Regions from separate parts of the Thalassospira sp. NFXS8 genome, predicted to be linked through region 1. Evidence: predicted binding sites of a transcription regulator. Region 1 holds the regulator's gene; each other region holds the start of a gene.

Region 1 (4,222 bases):
TTTTGATCCATCTGGCCCGCCTGGTTGCGGGGCAGGATTGGGGGCTTTGGTATGTGGCCCGGCCTTCGGCAATGGTGGTCGCCCCGATATTGCTGGCTTTGCTTTGGGGGGTGATTTGGCGTAAATGGCCGGTCCGGGGATTGGCAATGGTGCCGGTGCTGGGGGCGATTGGCACAATGTTTTTTGTATACCAGCCAGATATTCTGGTCGGGGGCAGTCAAAAGGACTGGGTTATCCGTAATCCTGTGAACGGCACACTTGTTTTTAATGGTAAAATCAGCAGCTTCCATCGCAGTATCTGGATGTCACGCTTCGGTATTAATCCTTCAAAGGCAGTGATGCAAACAGATCGCTGTGGGGAATCCGTTTGCTGGTTTGAACGACATGGACAAAGGATTGTCATTGCCGAGACAATTGACGATCCTTTTTATATTTGCCGACATGCAGACATTATTGTGGTCCTGAAGCAGGATTTTCCGATAGGAGCCTGCAAAACACGACCCTTGATTATTGATGATGATGTTTTGTGGTGGCAAGGTGGAGCGGCCGCCTTTTTACCGGTAAAAGGAGAGCCAGCAATGTATAGAACAGTTCGTGACACAAGCGGTTATTGGCCCTGGATCAGCATTGGCGGACGTTAACTTGCCGTTCGTTTGCGAGAAAAAGGCATGCCTGTAAACTGGTTGCGCGGGTAGATTACCCCTTAATATTGGCGTAAAAGACCAACAAGGCGGCCCTGAATTTGTACGCGGTCCGGTGTTAACGAACGGGTTTCGTAACGCGCATTGGCAGGCTCAAGCAGAATTTGCCCCAAACCGCGTTTAAACCGTTTAAGCGTGGCTTCGCTGTCATCAACCAATGCGACAACAATGGTACCATCGTTGGCCTGTTCACAGCGCTGAATCAGAACAGTATCACCGTCAAGAATGCCGGCTTCGATCATTGAGTCACCCGAAACTTCAAGCGCATAATGTTCGCCTGTTCCCAAAAGGGCGGCAGGCACCTGAACATGTGTGCTTTGATCACGCAGGGCTTCGATCGGCGTGCCTGCAGCAATACGGCCAAATAACGGAAGAGAGACACTTTCCTGTATTTCGGAAAAGGCCGATGGCACCATGGCAGGCCGATGAGTGGTTTTGCGCGCCGATGTTATTGGCGTAACACGGGCTGTGGTGGCCGTTGCGGGTGCATCGTCTTCGTTATTGTCGGGCAGGCGAAGAACTTCAAGGGCGCGCGCGCGATGTGCAAGCCGGCGGATAAAACCGCGTTCTTCAAGGCCGGTGATCAAACGATGAATGCCCGATTTGGATTTAAGGCTTAGCGCTTCTTTCATCTCGTCGAATGATGGCGAGATACCATGATCGCGAAGATGATTGTCGATATAGACCAGCAATTCATATTGCTTGCGCGTCAGCATGGCGTTTTCCCGAACCCAAATAAGAACAAATCGAATACGTTAATGTTCTACTTTGGTTCCGGTTTGGGGTCAAGCATCTAACGTGCTCTCATACCTTTTCCACACGTTTTATGTGGTTAAAGGCAGCGAAATGACTTTTCCGGGCCAAATGCGCCTAATGCTTGCTACCGGGGAAGGTGGCAATCAGTCTGCGGTAAAGGTGCCTGATTTGCCACCTTCTTTGTAAACCACCCGAATATTGGTGAGCTGCATGGTTTTATCAACGGCTTTGCACATGTCAAAAACGGTAAGGGCGGTGATCGAAACCGCTGTCAGGGCCTCCATTTCAACGCCTGTGCGGCCCGATGTTTTACAGGTTGCTGTAATATCAACAGCACTTTCATGTTCGGCCAAAGCTAGCGTAACTAAAACCGAGTCCAAGGGCAGGGGATGGCACAGCGGAATAAGATCCGCGGTGCGTTTTGCCCCCATTATTCCGGCAAGCTGGGAAATGGCGAGGACATCACCCTTTTTATGGCCATGGCGTGCAATCAGATCAGCAGTTGTCTGTTGCATGGTAACGCGACCTTTGGCCGTTGCCGTGCGGGTTGTTACGTCCTTTGCGGAAACATCCACCATCACGGCATTACCACCATCGTCAAAGTGGGTTAGTTTGTTCGTCATGCCGGTTTTGCCAAAAGGGTTTGAGTTGCAAGTTTGACATCATTCTGGCGCATCAGGCTTTCGCCAATAAGAAAGCATTTTGCCCCGACTTTGCCCATGCGGGCCAGATCGTCCGGGGTGAAAATTCCGCTCTCGGCAACCAGTAACCGGTCCTTGTCTACCATCGCAGCCAGTTGTTCGGTTGTGGTAAGGGATACTTCCAAAGTCTTTAAATTTCGGTTGTTTATGCCGATAAGTTTTGATTTTAGGTTAAGGGCGCGTTCAAGTTCCGGTGCGTTATGAACCTCGATCAAAACATCCATTCCCAACTGATGGGACTGGTCTTCAAGCTCGGCTGCTTGTATATCATCAAGGGCGGCCATGATCAGCAAAATGCAGTCTGCGCCCAGCGCGCGGGCTTCGGTAACCTGATAGGGATCAATCATGAAATCCTTGCGCAGAACAGGCAGGTCGACGGCAGCACGTGCTGCGACCAGGTAGGAATCGTCCCCTTGAAAATAGGGAATATCGGTTAGGACAGACAGGCAGCTTGCCCCGCCAGCCTGATAGGCCTGGGCAAGGGCGGGCGGATTAAAATCTTCGCGGATCAGGCCTTTTGACGGGGATGCTTTTTTTATTTCGGCAATCAGTCCATAACGACCTGCGGCAATTGATGCCTCGAGCGATGCAATAAAACCGCGCGGCGCGGATTGTGCGGCGGCAGCGGCTTCAAGCGTGGAAAGCGGCATTTTAGCTTTACAGGCGGCAACGTGATCGCGTTTGTCGTTACAGATACGGTCGAGAACATCGCTCATGCCGCGTTTCCTTCGTTCGAGATTTTCACAAGCAGTTCCAGCGTTTGCGCGGCCTTGCCGTTGTCAATTGCCGCGCGGGCCTGTGCAATGCCATCGGTAAGGTCTTTGGTTTTGCCGGTCACAACAAGGGCTGCCGCCGCGTTTAACAGCACAATGTCGCGATAGGCATTTTTTTGCCCGGCCAGTAAATTGCGAATGGCGGCAGCATTTGTTTCGGCATCCCCACCTTTAAGGTCATCAAGCGAGGCAAGGGCGATGCCATAATCAGCCGGATCAATGTCAAAAGTTGTAACCTTGCCGTCCTTGACTTCGGCGACAAAGGTTGGTCCGGTGACTGAAATTTCGTCAAGCCCGCTATCGCCATGCACCACCCATGCATGTTCCGAACCCAGGCGGTTCAGCACATGGGCAATCGGTTCTACCCAGTCCCGGGCGAAAACGCCAATCACCTGATGTTTTGTTTTGGCCGGGTTGGCTAAGGGGCCTAGCAGGTTAAAAATGGTACGGGTCCCCATTTCCACCCGGGTTGGCATCACATGACGCACGGCTGAATGGTGGCGAGGGGCCATCATGAAGCAAAGATTGATTTCCTTCAGCGATTTTTCCAGAAGGCTCATATCGGCATCCAGATTAACCCCCAATGCAGCCAATACATCGGCCGAGCCGGACTTGGAAGAGGCCGCCCGGTTGCCATGTTTGGCAACTTTGGCGCCGCAAGCGGCAGCCACAATTGCCGCACCTGTCGATATGTTATAGGTGCCGCTACCGTCGCCACCGGTGCCACAGGTGTCGACCGCATCGGGGGCAGCAGTTAAGCCGGTGGCTTTGGCGCGCATGACACGGGCCGCCCCGGTGATTTCATCAATGGTTTCACCGCGCAGCCGCAATGCCATTAAAAACGCCCCCATCTGCGACGGTGTTGCCTGACCTGACATTAAAACGTCAAAGGCTTGTTCGGCTTCCTGCTCGCTTAGGGTGGCGCCAGTGGCAACTTTGGCCAGTGTCGGTTTGAGATCATGTTCCGTTGACATGGAATGTTCCCTTTTTTTGTTGGCGCCGAACACTTCAGGCGGCGGAGAAATCAATAAAATTTTTCAAAAGTTCGTGGCCATGCTCGGATGCGATGCTTTCAGGGTGGAATTGAACACCGTGAATTTCATGATCGCGATGGCGCATTCCCATAATTAATCCATCCGCACTTTCGGCGGTAATTTCCAGGCAATCAGGTAATGTCGCCCGGTCAACAACCAGCGAGTGGTAACGTGTTGCAATAACTGGCGAAGGCAAGCCTTTGAAAACACTGGATCCAGTGTGGATCATTCCATCGGTTTTGCCATGCATACATTGG
Region 2 (4,222 bases), 1.2 Mb from region 1:
TCACTGGGTCATCGAAGGCCAACCCTGGCCGCACGCCACCACCCCGGAGCAAATTGGCTGGTTAGCCTTGTCGTCGGTTTTGGGGCTGGTGATTGGCGATGCCATGCTGTTTCAGGCATTTGCCATTCTGGGCGCGCGCTTGTCGATGCTGATGATGTCGTCTGTCCCCATTATGGGGGCAACCCTGGCGTGGTTTCTGTTCGACGAGGTTTTGACATCGGTTCAGATCGGCGGGGTTGCTTTGGGCGTGGGGGGCATCCTGACGGTAATCATGATCCGCAAGGGGCGACCGGCCAATTTGAACGGGCGGCAATATCTGGTCGGTATTCTGTTCGGGCTGGGCGGCGCTGTGGGCCAGGTTGCCAATCTGATAACCGCCAAATATGCACTGATTGGCGGCTATTCTGCCTTGTCAGCCACCTGGATCAGAACCCTGGTGGCGGTGGTTATTATGTGGGGTATTGCCGCCTTGAGCGGGCGGATACGCCGCACTTTGGTGTCCTGCACGGCACCCGACGTGCGCGGCTGGTTAATGTTGGGGGCATTTGTTGGCCCGGCCATGGGGGTGTGGCTATCGATGCTGGCGGTGCAAAATGCCAATGTCGGTATTGCCAGCACCCTGATGGCAACGCCACCGGTTTTGCTGATTATTTATGAAGGTGTCGTGCTGCGCAAACCGGTTGGCTGGCAGGCGGCATTGGGAACATGTATGGCCTTTGCCGGGGTCGCCATTCTGTTTTTGTCGTGACATGCCATTATGCAAAAAAAAACAGCCATACTCCGACGGAGCAGGCTGTTAGTTAAATACAGATAATATATCTGTGGGACACGAGCAAATGCATGAAGCGGGGCGGATAAGGACAGGGAAGTCACGCCCGTTCATGCCCGCAAGTCATATGAGGTAATTTTATGGCTGTCATTCAAACTATTGTAATTGTTTGAATTTGTCAGGATTGCATAAGGAATGTTATTGTATGGACCTGTCCTGTGCCGGGGTGACAGGCGAGGGCGCGCAGCAGCGTTGTGAAGTTTGATTGAAACATCGGTCATCCTTTGTGAAATTGGCAGTCATAAACGTTGGTCAGGTGTTATATCTGCCAGGTACATATGCCCGATGATTAAGGAAAGGATTATGGAATGACGCGCGTGACCGTTTCCATCGAGGACGATTTGATGTCGGCCTTCGACGAATTTCTTGACGGGCGCGGCTATACCAACCGCTCCGAAGGGTTTCGCGACCTGATCCGCGAAAAGCTGCAGCAGGAACAATTGGCCGACGATAAAAATGGCAGTGGCATTGCCGTGCTGAACTATGTTTATGACCATGAAGAACGTATGCTGGCCAGCCGGTTGATGTCTGCCCAGCATGAACATCATGATCTGACGGTTTCAACTGTCCATTTTCATATCGATCATGATACTTGCCTTGAAATCGTGACATTAAAAGGCAAGCTGTCCGACATTCGCAAATTTGCTGACCAGATTTTGGCCCAGCCCGGTGTCCGCCACGGCAGCCTTTATACCGTTCCCGGTGAATTGCATATTGAAGCCCATCGCCACGGCGAAGATGGCCATACGCATAAACACGAACATCTGAAAATCACGACCTGATATTTGGCGCTGAATACCGGTTTTGCCCAAACCGGCATATCGCGACCGGCCTGATCACGCAGCCATACGGCGGGCGAGGTGACTGGCAGGGGCGGTTTGCCCACCAACCTGCCGATGGCGCGCTGATGGGGGCAGGCAACGGGTTTGCCATAAGCTGGGATATGCTGCCTTTGTTTTTTAGCGGGAAAAACTTTTGTCGCTTGCGGGGGATAGGGCCTGACAAATTTCGACCGGTGGAATGAGAACAAACTTGCAACATCGAAAAATATATGACAGTGTTCGCATTATGTTCTCAACGCCTCTGCGTGGAAGGACCGGGATATGTTCCGTTCTTTTGTGCAGGGTACCCAGCGGTGGCGTTCCGCATTTCGGACCGGGGAACCGCCTGCGTTGCATCTGACCCGGCCCTGTGGAATAAGAGAGTTCGAGCGATGATTCAAACCGCGCTGCAATTGGTGGATAAGGATACTATGGATAAGCAAAAAGCACTTGAAGCCGCCCTAGGGCAGATCGAACGCGCCTTTGGTAAAGGCTCGATCATGAAGCTGGGGCAGCGCGGCAGTGTTATTGATATTTCGGCCATTTCAACGGGTTCGCTGGGACTTGATATTGCGCTTGGCATTGGTGGTTTGCCCAAAGGCCGTATTATTGAAATTTATGGCCCGGAAAGTTCGGGTAAAACAACGCTGGCCCTGCATGTGATTGCCGAAGCCCAAAAAGCGGGTGGCACCTGTGCGTTTGTCGATGCCGAACATGCGCTCGACCCGGGATATGCCCGCAAACTTGGCGTTAATGTCGATGAATTGCTGATTTCGCAGCCCGATGCCGGTGAACAGGCTCTGGAAATTTCCGACACGCTGGTGCGTTCCGGTGCGATTGATGTGCTGGTGGTTGACTCTGTTGCTGCCCTTGTCCCGCGCGCCGAACTTGAAGGTGAAATGGGCGATACCCATGTCGGCCTTCAGGCCCGTTTGATGAGCCAGGCTTTGCGTAAACTGACCAGCTCGGTTTCGCGGTCCAACTGCATGGTTATCTTTATTAACCAGATCCGCATGAAAATTGGCGTGATGTTCGGTAGCCCGGAAACCACGACCGGTGGTAACGCGCTTAAGTTTTATGCTTCTGTCCGTTTGGATATTCGCCGCATTGGCCAGATCAAGGACCGTGACGAAGTTGTCGGCAACCAGACACGGGTCAAGGTTGTTAAAAACAAAATGGCCGCGCCGTTCAAACAGGTCGAGTTTGACATTATGTATGGCGAAGGCGTTTCCAAAATGGGCGAAATTCTTGATCTGGGCGTTAAGGCCGGGATCGTGGAAAAATCGGGCTCGTGGTTTTCCTATAATTCCACCCGGGTTGGTCAGGGGCGTGAAAATGCCAAAAACTTCCTGCGCGACAACCCGGAAATGACCAACGAAATTGAACGCGCCATTCGTGAAAGTGCCGGCCTGATCGCCGAAAGCATGACCAATATGAGCGACGACGACGTTAGCAACGACGATTAAGTTTTCGGCGTTTTGATTTTCCTAAAAACGGGTACCCCAAAAGGTGCCCGTTTTTTTGTACGGGCCGGGGCAGGTTATGGCGATGTGTATTTGCTTTATCCTGGCAAAACGGATTTGCTGTCGCGCAATCGGAGGGGCTGTACCGGTCCGGCTCCGGGGATGGACGTTCCATCGGGGGAGGGGCATCGGGCGGGTATAATAATCCGCACGTCGTGATGATGTTGTGCTGATTACACCGCTATTCCCGCAATAGGCCGATTTGCCTTTGATCAGGGCGCGGGGGAAAACACCCCCGTCTTGTCGTGGAACGGTTGTGGTCGGTTTAATTACGGGTGCTGCCAGGTACTGTTCCTGCCAGCCCATAAAATTAACGATCCTTGCTTATTTGATGATCGCGCAGGCAAGACGTTCACCAGCTGCACCGGATGGCTGGGTCATATAATCATCTGCGCCGGCATGGATAACGATGGCCTTGCCGCGCACGCCATTTTCTTTGTCATCAAGTGTCACATTGGTGTTAATCACCTGGCTGAACATCTTCCCCTGGTCATTAACATATTGATTGGGCATATCGCCCGCATGGGAACCGTCTTTTACCAGAAAGCCATGTGATTTATGGGTCGGGTTAAAATGCCCGCCTGCTGTTTTAAAATTGCTGGCAGTATCGCATTTTCCATTTTCGTGGATATGAAAGGCAACCCACTGATCTGATGGCAGGCCCGTGACTGCGGCCTTTATCACAACGCCGCCACCGGTTTCGGTTAAATCAGCGGTTCCAATATTGGTGCCTTCGGCATTGTGAAAGGTTGCGGTGGCGGTGGTTTCGGCAAAGGCAGGAAAGGCGACCAGTGAAACGGCGCCCGCCACAAGGGCGACCAGGGGGACGATGATGGCTCGCATCGGTGTTCTCCTTATTGATTTGTTAACTTATTGAACTGTGCAGCACTTCCTTTGTTCCCGCCGAACACAAGATTGTTTTGTGCGCAGCACACACCCTTAAAGGTTTAAAGGTGATTTTGGTTATCGGTGAAGTTATCCTTGTTGTTGATTACGGCCCGTCTTAAGTGCGCCTGCCGCCTGCCGCCTGCCGCCTGCCGCCTGCCGCC
Region 3 (4,222 bases), on a different contig from region 1:
CTGCCATGATCGCGCTTATGCAAACAGGCCGTGAACGGACCACAGCTCCTGAAGCGTACGGGTATTTTTGCGGGGCTTTGGGCTTTGGGATGTTGTAACGCTCAATGCGTCCTGCGTTGACGGTGTGGGGGTGGCAAAACCGATTTTAAAAGATGGAGCAAATGACATATCGGACGCTGGTTCTGTCGGGCGGCACCCCAGGGTTCGGCAAAGCCAGAGCCATCGGCCAGTATGGTCGTGGATGTGAAAATAATCACGGGTTTGCTCATGCAAGGCAAACCCGCCTTGGTCGAGGTGATCCCACCATTCCGGGCATAGGCGTTCTGGCCCGCTGATTGCGGTAATTTCCAGATCCATACGCCGCCAGCGCAGGGTGGCGGGGGCGCCATCGGCAGTGCGGTGTAAAATTTGAACCGGTTCAGGTGGCTCAATCAGGCGGATGGGGCGTTTGGGTAAATGAATATCAGGCAGGCGTGCCGCTGAGGGGGGAGTACCCACCGGCTGGCGGTTGGTGGCCTTTTCAGGCAGGTGGCAGGCATGGTGGCCGGGGCGAAACAATTGGTCGCGCGGGCCAAGGTGATGACCGATCCGGTCAAACAATTGGGCCAGGGCAATTGAATTGCCATTTTGGCTGACATTGGCGTCCAGGTTGATCTGGCGAAAGGCAACATGTTCGACCCAGGGGGCATAGAGAATGATTTCCTCGATCCCGAAACCGGTATCGACACCAGGCATTTTTTCGGCCAGCAGGCGGTCAATATGCGGGGCGGACTGGCAAGCGGTGCTGGTGGTGATTTGTACCGTATGGGCATGGCCATCTACTCGCACACAGCGCAGAATGATACGGCGCAAACCTTTGTTTTCGTTTTGTAACTGTGTGCATAATTGCGCAACCATCTGTCGAACCGCAGCTTCCAGATTGGCGGCATCGCCCAGCGGTTCGCCATATTTCTGGCGGATCAGCCAGGGTTGATCAGGTAAATGGAAGTTCAAGTGTTCCGGCAGGCGGCCATAAAACTGATCAAGTTTTTGTAAAACATCGGCGCCAAGACGGGTGGTTAAAGTGGCCCGTGGCAAGTCGGCAACATCTTGTAACTGACGAATACCCAGTCGGTGCAGGGTCGTCAGGATATCGGGCGACAAGCGCAGTCCTTCAACGGGGAAACCGCGCGCGGTATTATGGTGGGCAGGTAAGGATAAAATGCGGTCACCGGCATGAAAGCGTGCACAGGCCCATGCGGCACCGGCACTATCGGCCATGCCCGCTTTGCAGGAAAATCCCAGTGTGGTGAGGTCGTGTTGGGCTTGTTTGATCAGGGTTTCTTCACCGCCAAACAAATGGCAGCCGCCCGTCATTTCCAGCCAGAAACCGCCTTCCCCGGCAAGATTATCGCGCATTAAAACCCGGTCCGGGGCAATCCACGGGCTATAGCGGTCCAGATGCTTGATCAGCCGGGTTTGATTGCGGGCATAAAGGCCCGGATCTTCGTTGATATTGAGCAGATCGGGCATAATGCTGCGCGCTTCGGCAAGGCGCATGCCGGGTTGAAGTCCGGCCCTGCGCGCCCCTTGCGACAAACCACAGGTAAGCACACCTTTATGGTCGCTACGCGTGACGATAAAGGGTGTTGTGGCAGGTTGCGACGTTTGATCAGTGTCGGATGACGTTCCGCTCGCAATGCTGTCACGCATGAACGGGCTGTTTATGGGCCGATGTTGTGTGGCAGCAGCCCGGTGACAGTCGGTTTTCCAATGTGTCAGCCACAGATACAAAAAGCGTTGCTTCATCGATAGTCACTTTCCAGCTTGCCGGTCGAACCCCGCGTCCCCCGATCAGGCTGAGTTTTCGATAGGTCCCTTGTGGTTTTATCTGCCAGCGCGACCATGCCGGGGACGGGGCAATATTTTGCCCGGCCCGGTGGTGACGCAAAACAATCAAGCGCGTATTGCCTGCCTCGCATGCCAGTTGCAGGCGTCGTGCGGCGGTTAAATCATAATCGGTGGTTTCAAGGATGATCGTTGCGATTTGGCCCGATTTGGCGGCTTCCTCGCAGGCCCAAAGTGCCGTTTGTTGTTGGTTAATTGTCATCATCACCAGGTTATGGCGGGCCGGGCTGGCAAACAGAGCGGGCGGGTAAAGCTTGCCCTGATCCAGGGCTTTGCGCTGGCGCACCCATAAAACTGTTGGCATCTGTGCCTGTGGCGACGCGGTGGCCTGCAACCCGGCCACATACCAGGCCAGCGCCGATGTTGCGCTGTCATCATGCTCGGTCATGATCTCGTGCAGGCCGGTTGGCATTAAGCCACCAGCAGCAAAATACGGTTTCAGGTCAATATCGCCAAACGCCCGGGTGATAAGGTGTTCTCGGCCGCTATTTACGCTGGCGGCACGGCCTTGCCATTGGTTTTCCGCCTGCATAAGGGCGGCGCGTGCCTGTTGCAATTTGCTGGCCATAAAATGACGCCCGCTATTTGTTCCTATTTTGTTCTTATTTATGTGGGCAGGCAGGTGTCAGAGTCAAGATCAAACCGTTTGGCATCGGACCGGTTTCATTTTTTGATATATAGTCCCGTCACTTACACAGATCATTCCGGTTTCACGATGTGATGTTTATCAATTGTCGATGAGAAGAACTCATGGACAATTGGATCGGCGCGATGCCGCCGCGCGGCCGGTGCCGCGAAAGGCAAGGGCTTCGTCGAGCCTGCCCACCGATTGAGGGGCTTGTTGATCGGTTTTGATCAACGGGTTTTGGCCTTAAATGCCGGACCAGGTGGTGCCGATTGCGTTGAATCGCCAGAGTTAGCCGGAACGGGGATGTTGTAACAAGGTCCGTCCAATTGGTTTGGCAGGTTCGGATCGTAAAACAAGCGACGTGGTAACGGCCCCATGTCGCGCGATGCGATCGACAATGGTTTCAAGGTCGCCCGGTGTGGGGACCAATACTTTTAACAAAAAGCAATCTTCCCCGGTAAGCCGGTGAACCTCGATGATATGGGGCATATTGGCAAAGTGCTGCAGGCAGTGTTGGATATGTTCATGGGTGGTTTTTAACCGGATTATTGCCATTAATCCGAACCCAAGGGCTGCCGGGTTAATGCGCGCGCCATATCCTTGTATAATGCCACGTTCTTCCAGCCTTTTTACCCGTTCGGACATGGCTGGTTGCGATAGCCCGATTTGCCGTCCCAGTTCTGCAAGCGGGGTGCGGGCATTTTCCTGCAAGGCTTCGATGATGGCGATATCAAGCCGGTCAAAATCTGTATGTGCCATTTAACCAATCCTGCCGTAAAAAGCGATGAATCATCGGAAATAACGTAACACAGCCGATGAGTTGCCATGTTGGTTTTTAGGCGATTGATTATAATCGGAAGCCTGACCTTTAATTTTCAGGGGAACGGTTATGAAGTCACCTGTGGTTATTTTGCCCGGTATTGGCGGTTCTGGCCCGAAGCATTGGCAAAGCCTGTGGGAAGACCAATGGCGGGTATCTGCGCGCCCCTTTTTGCGAATGATGCCCGCAGATTGGGATCATCCAGACCTGGAAGACTGGATTATGGCACTGGATGCGGCCTTGGCGCAAATTCCGACACCGCCGGTTCTGGTGGCGCACAGTCTTTCGTGTCTTTTGGTCGTTCATTGGGCTGCCCGGCAGCAAAACACTGCCCTGCGGGCAATTAAGGGAGTGTTTATGGTGGCGCCACCCAACCCGGCGAGTGCACAATTCCCCGTTGAGGCGGCTGGTTTTGCGTCGGTGCCACAGCACGAATTATTGTTTCCAACCTTGCTGGTCGGTAGCGAAAATGACCCTTATGCCCACCCGGAATACATGGCCCGCTGCGCCCGGAACTGGCAGGCGGGTTTGGTGATGGCGGGGGCGTTGGGCCATATCAACGAAGCCAGCAATATCGGGGACTGGCCCCAAGGGCAGGCTTTGTTGGCAGCCTTTGGCACCGGGTTGGGCGATTAAATGATATGCCTGTTTACCCGGTGCATCATGGGCTGGGGGCGGTGACTTTGGCATTGTTATGTCCGGCTGGCAGGGTATTACGGTTTGTGTTCACCCGTACGGATTTGGCAAATGCCGCTATCAACCGCTTGGTCAGGGCACCCACTGGCCAGTGATAAACATGGTTGCGTGTGGCAAGTTCGATAACCGGCAGAATTTCAACCGAGGTCCCGACGACAAAAACCTCGTCGGCGTCCGCCAGCATATCAAGG

What was found. Region 1 encodes LexA, which represses DNA repair genes until DNA is damaged. Its sites were predicted from a motif close to ATGTTCTANTTTGGTTC; they were not measured.
Region 2: the regulator LexA is predicted to act here: its motif matches at 1,854-1,870, upstream of recA (recombinase RecA).
Region 3: the regulator LexA is predicted to act here: its motif matches at 2,473-2,489, upstream of J4E05_RS23065 (ImuA family protein).

The regions. Positions count from the first base shown of each region.
Region 1 is NZ_JAGEMF010000001.1:176,091-180,312, forward strand. It holds gene J4E05_RS00785 (ComEC/Rec2 family competence protein) at 1-641, shown strand, start outside; gene lexA (transcriptional repressor LexA) at 704-1,417, opposite strand; gene moaC (cyclic pyranopterin monophosphate synthase MoaC) at 1,601-2,080, opposite strand; gene trpC (indole-3-glycerol phosphate synthase TrpC) at 2,077-2,874, opposite strand; gene trpD (anthranilate phosphoribosyltransferase) at 2,871-3,905, opposite strand; gene J4E05_RS00810 (anthranilate synthase component II) at 3,940-4,222, opposite strand, start outside.
Region 2 is NZ_JAGEMF010000001.1:1,400,868-1,405,089, reverse strand. It holds gene J4E05_RS06380 (DMT family transporter) at 1-748, shown strand, start outside; gene nikR (nickel-responsive transcriptional regulator NikR) at 1,138-1,611, shown strand; gene recA (recombinase RecA) at 2,043-3,116, shown strand; gene J4E05_RS06365 (superoxide dismutase family protein) at 3,498-4,016, opposite strand.
Region 3 is NZ_JAGEMF010000007.1:70,854-75,075, reverse strand. It holds gene J4E05_RS23075 (error-prone DNA polymerase) at 1-7, opposite strand, end outside; gene J4E05_RS23070 (Y-family DNA polymerase) at 16-1,692, opposite strand; gene J4E05_RS23065 (ImuA family protein) at 1,685-2,455, opposite strand; gene J4E05_RS23060 (Lrp/AsnC family transcriptional regulator) at 2,804-3,274, opposite strand; gene J4E05_RS23055 (RBBP9/YdeN family alpha/beta hydrolase) at 3,405-3,971, shown strand; gene J4E05_RS23050 (aminotransferase class IV) at 3,997-4,222, opposite strand, start outside.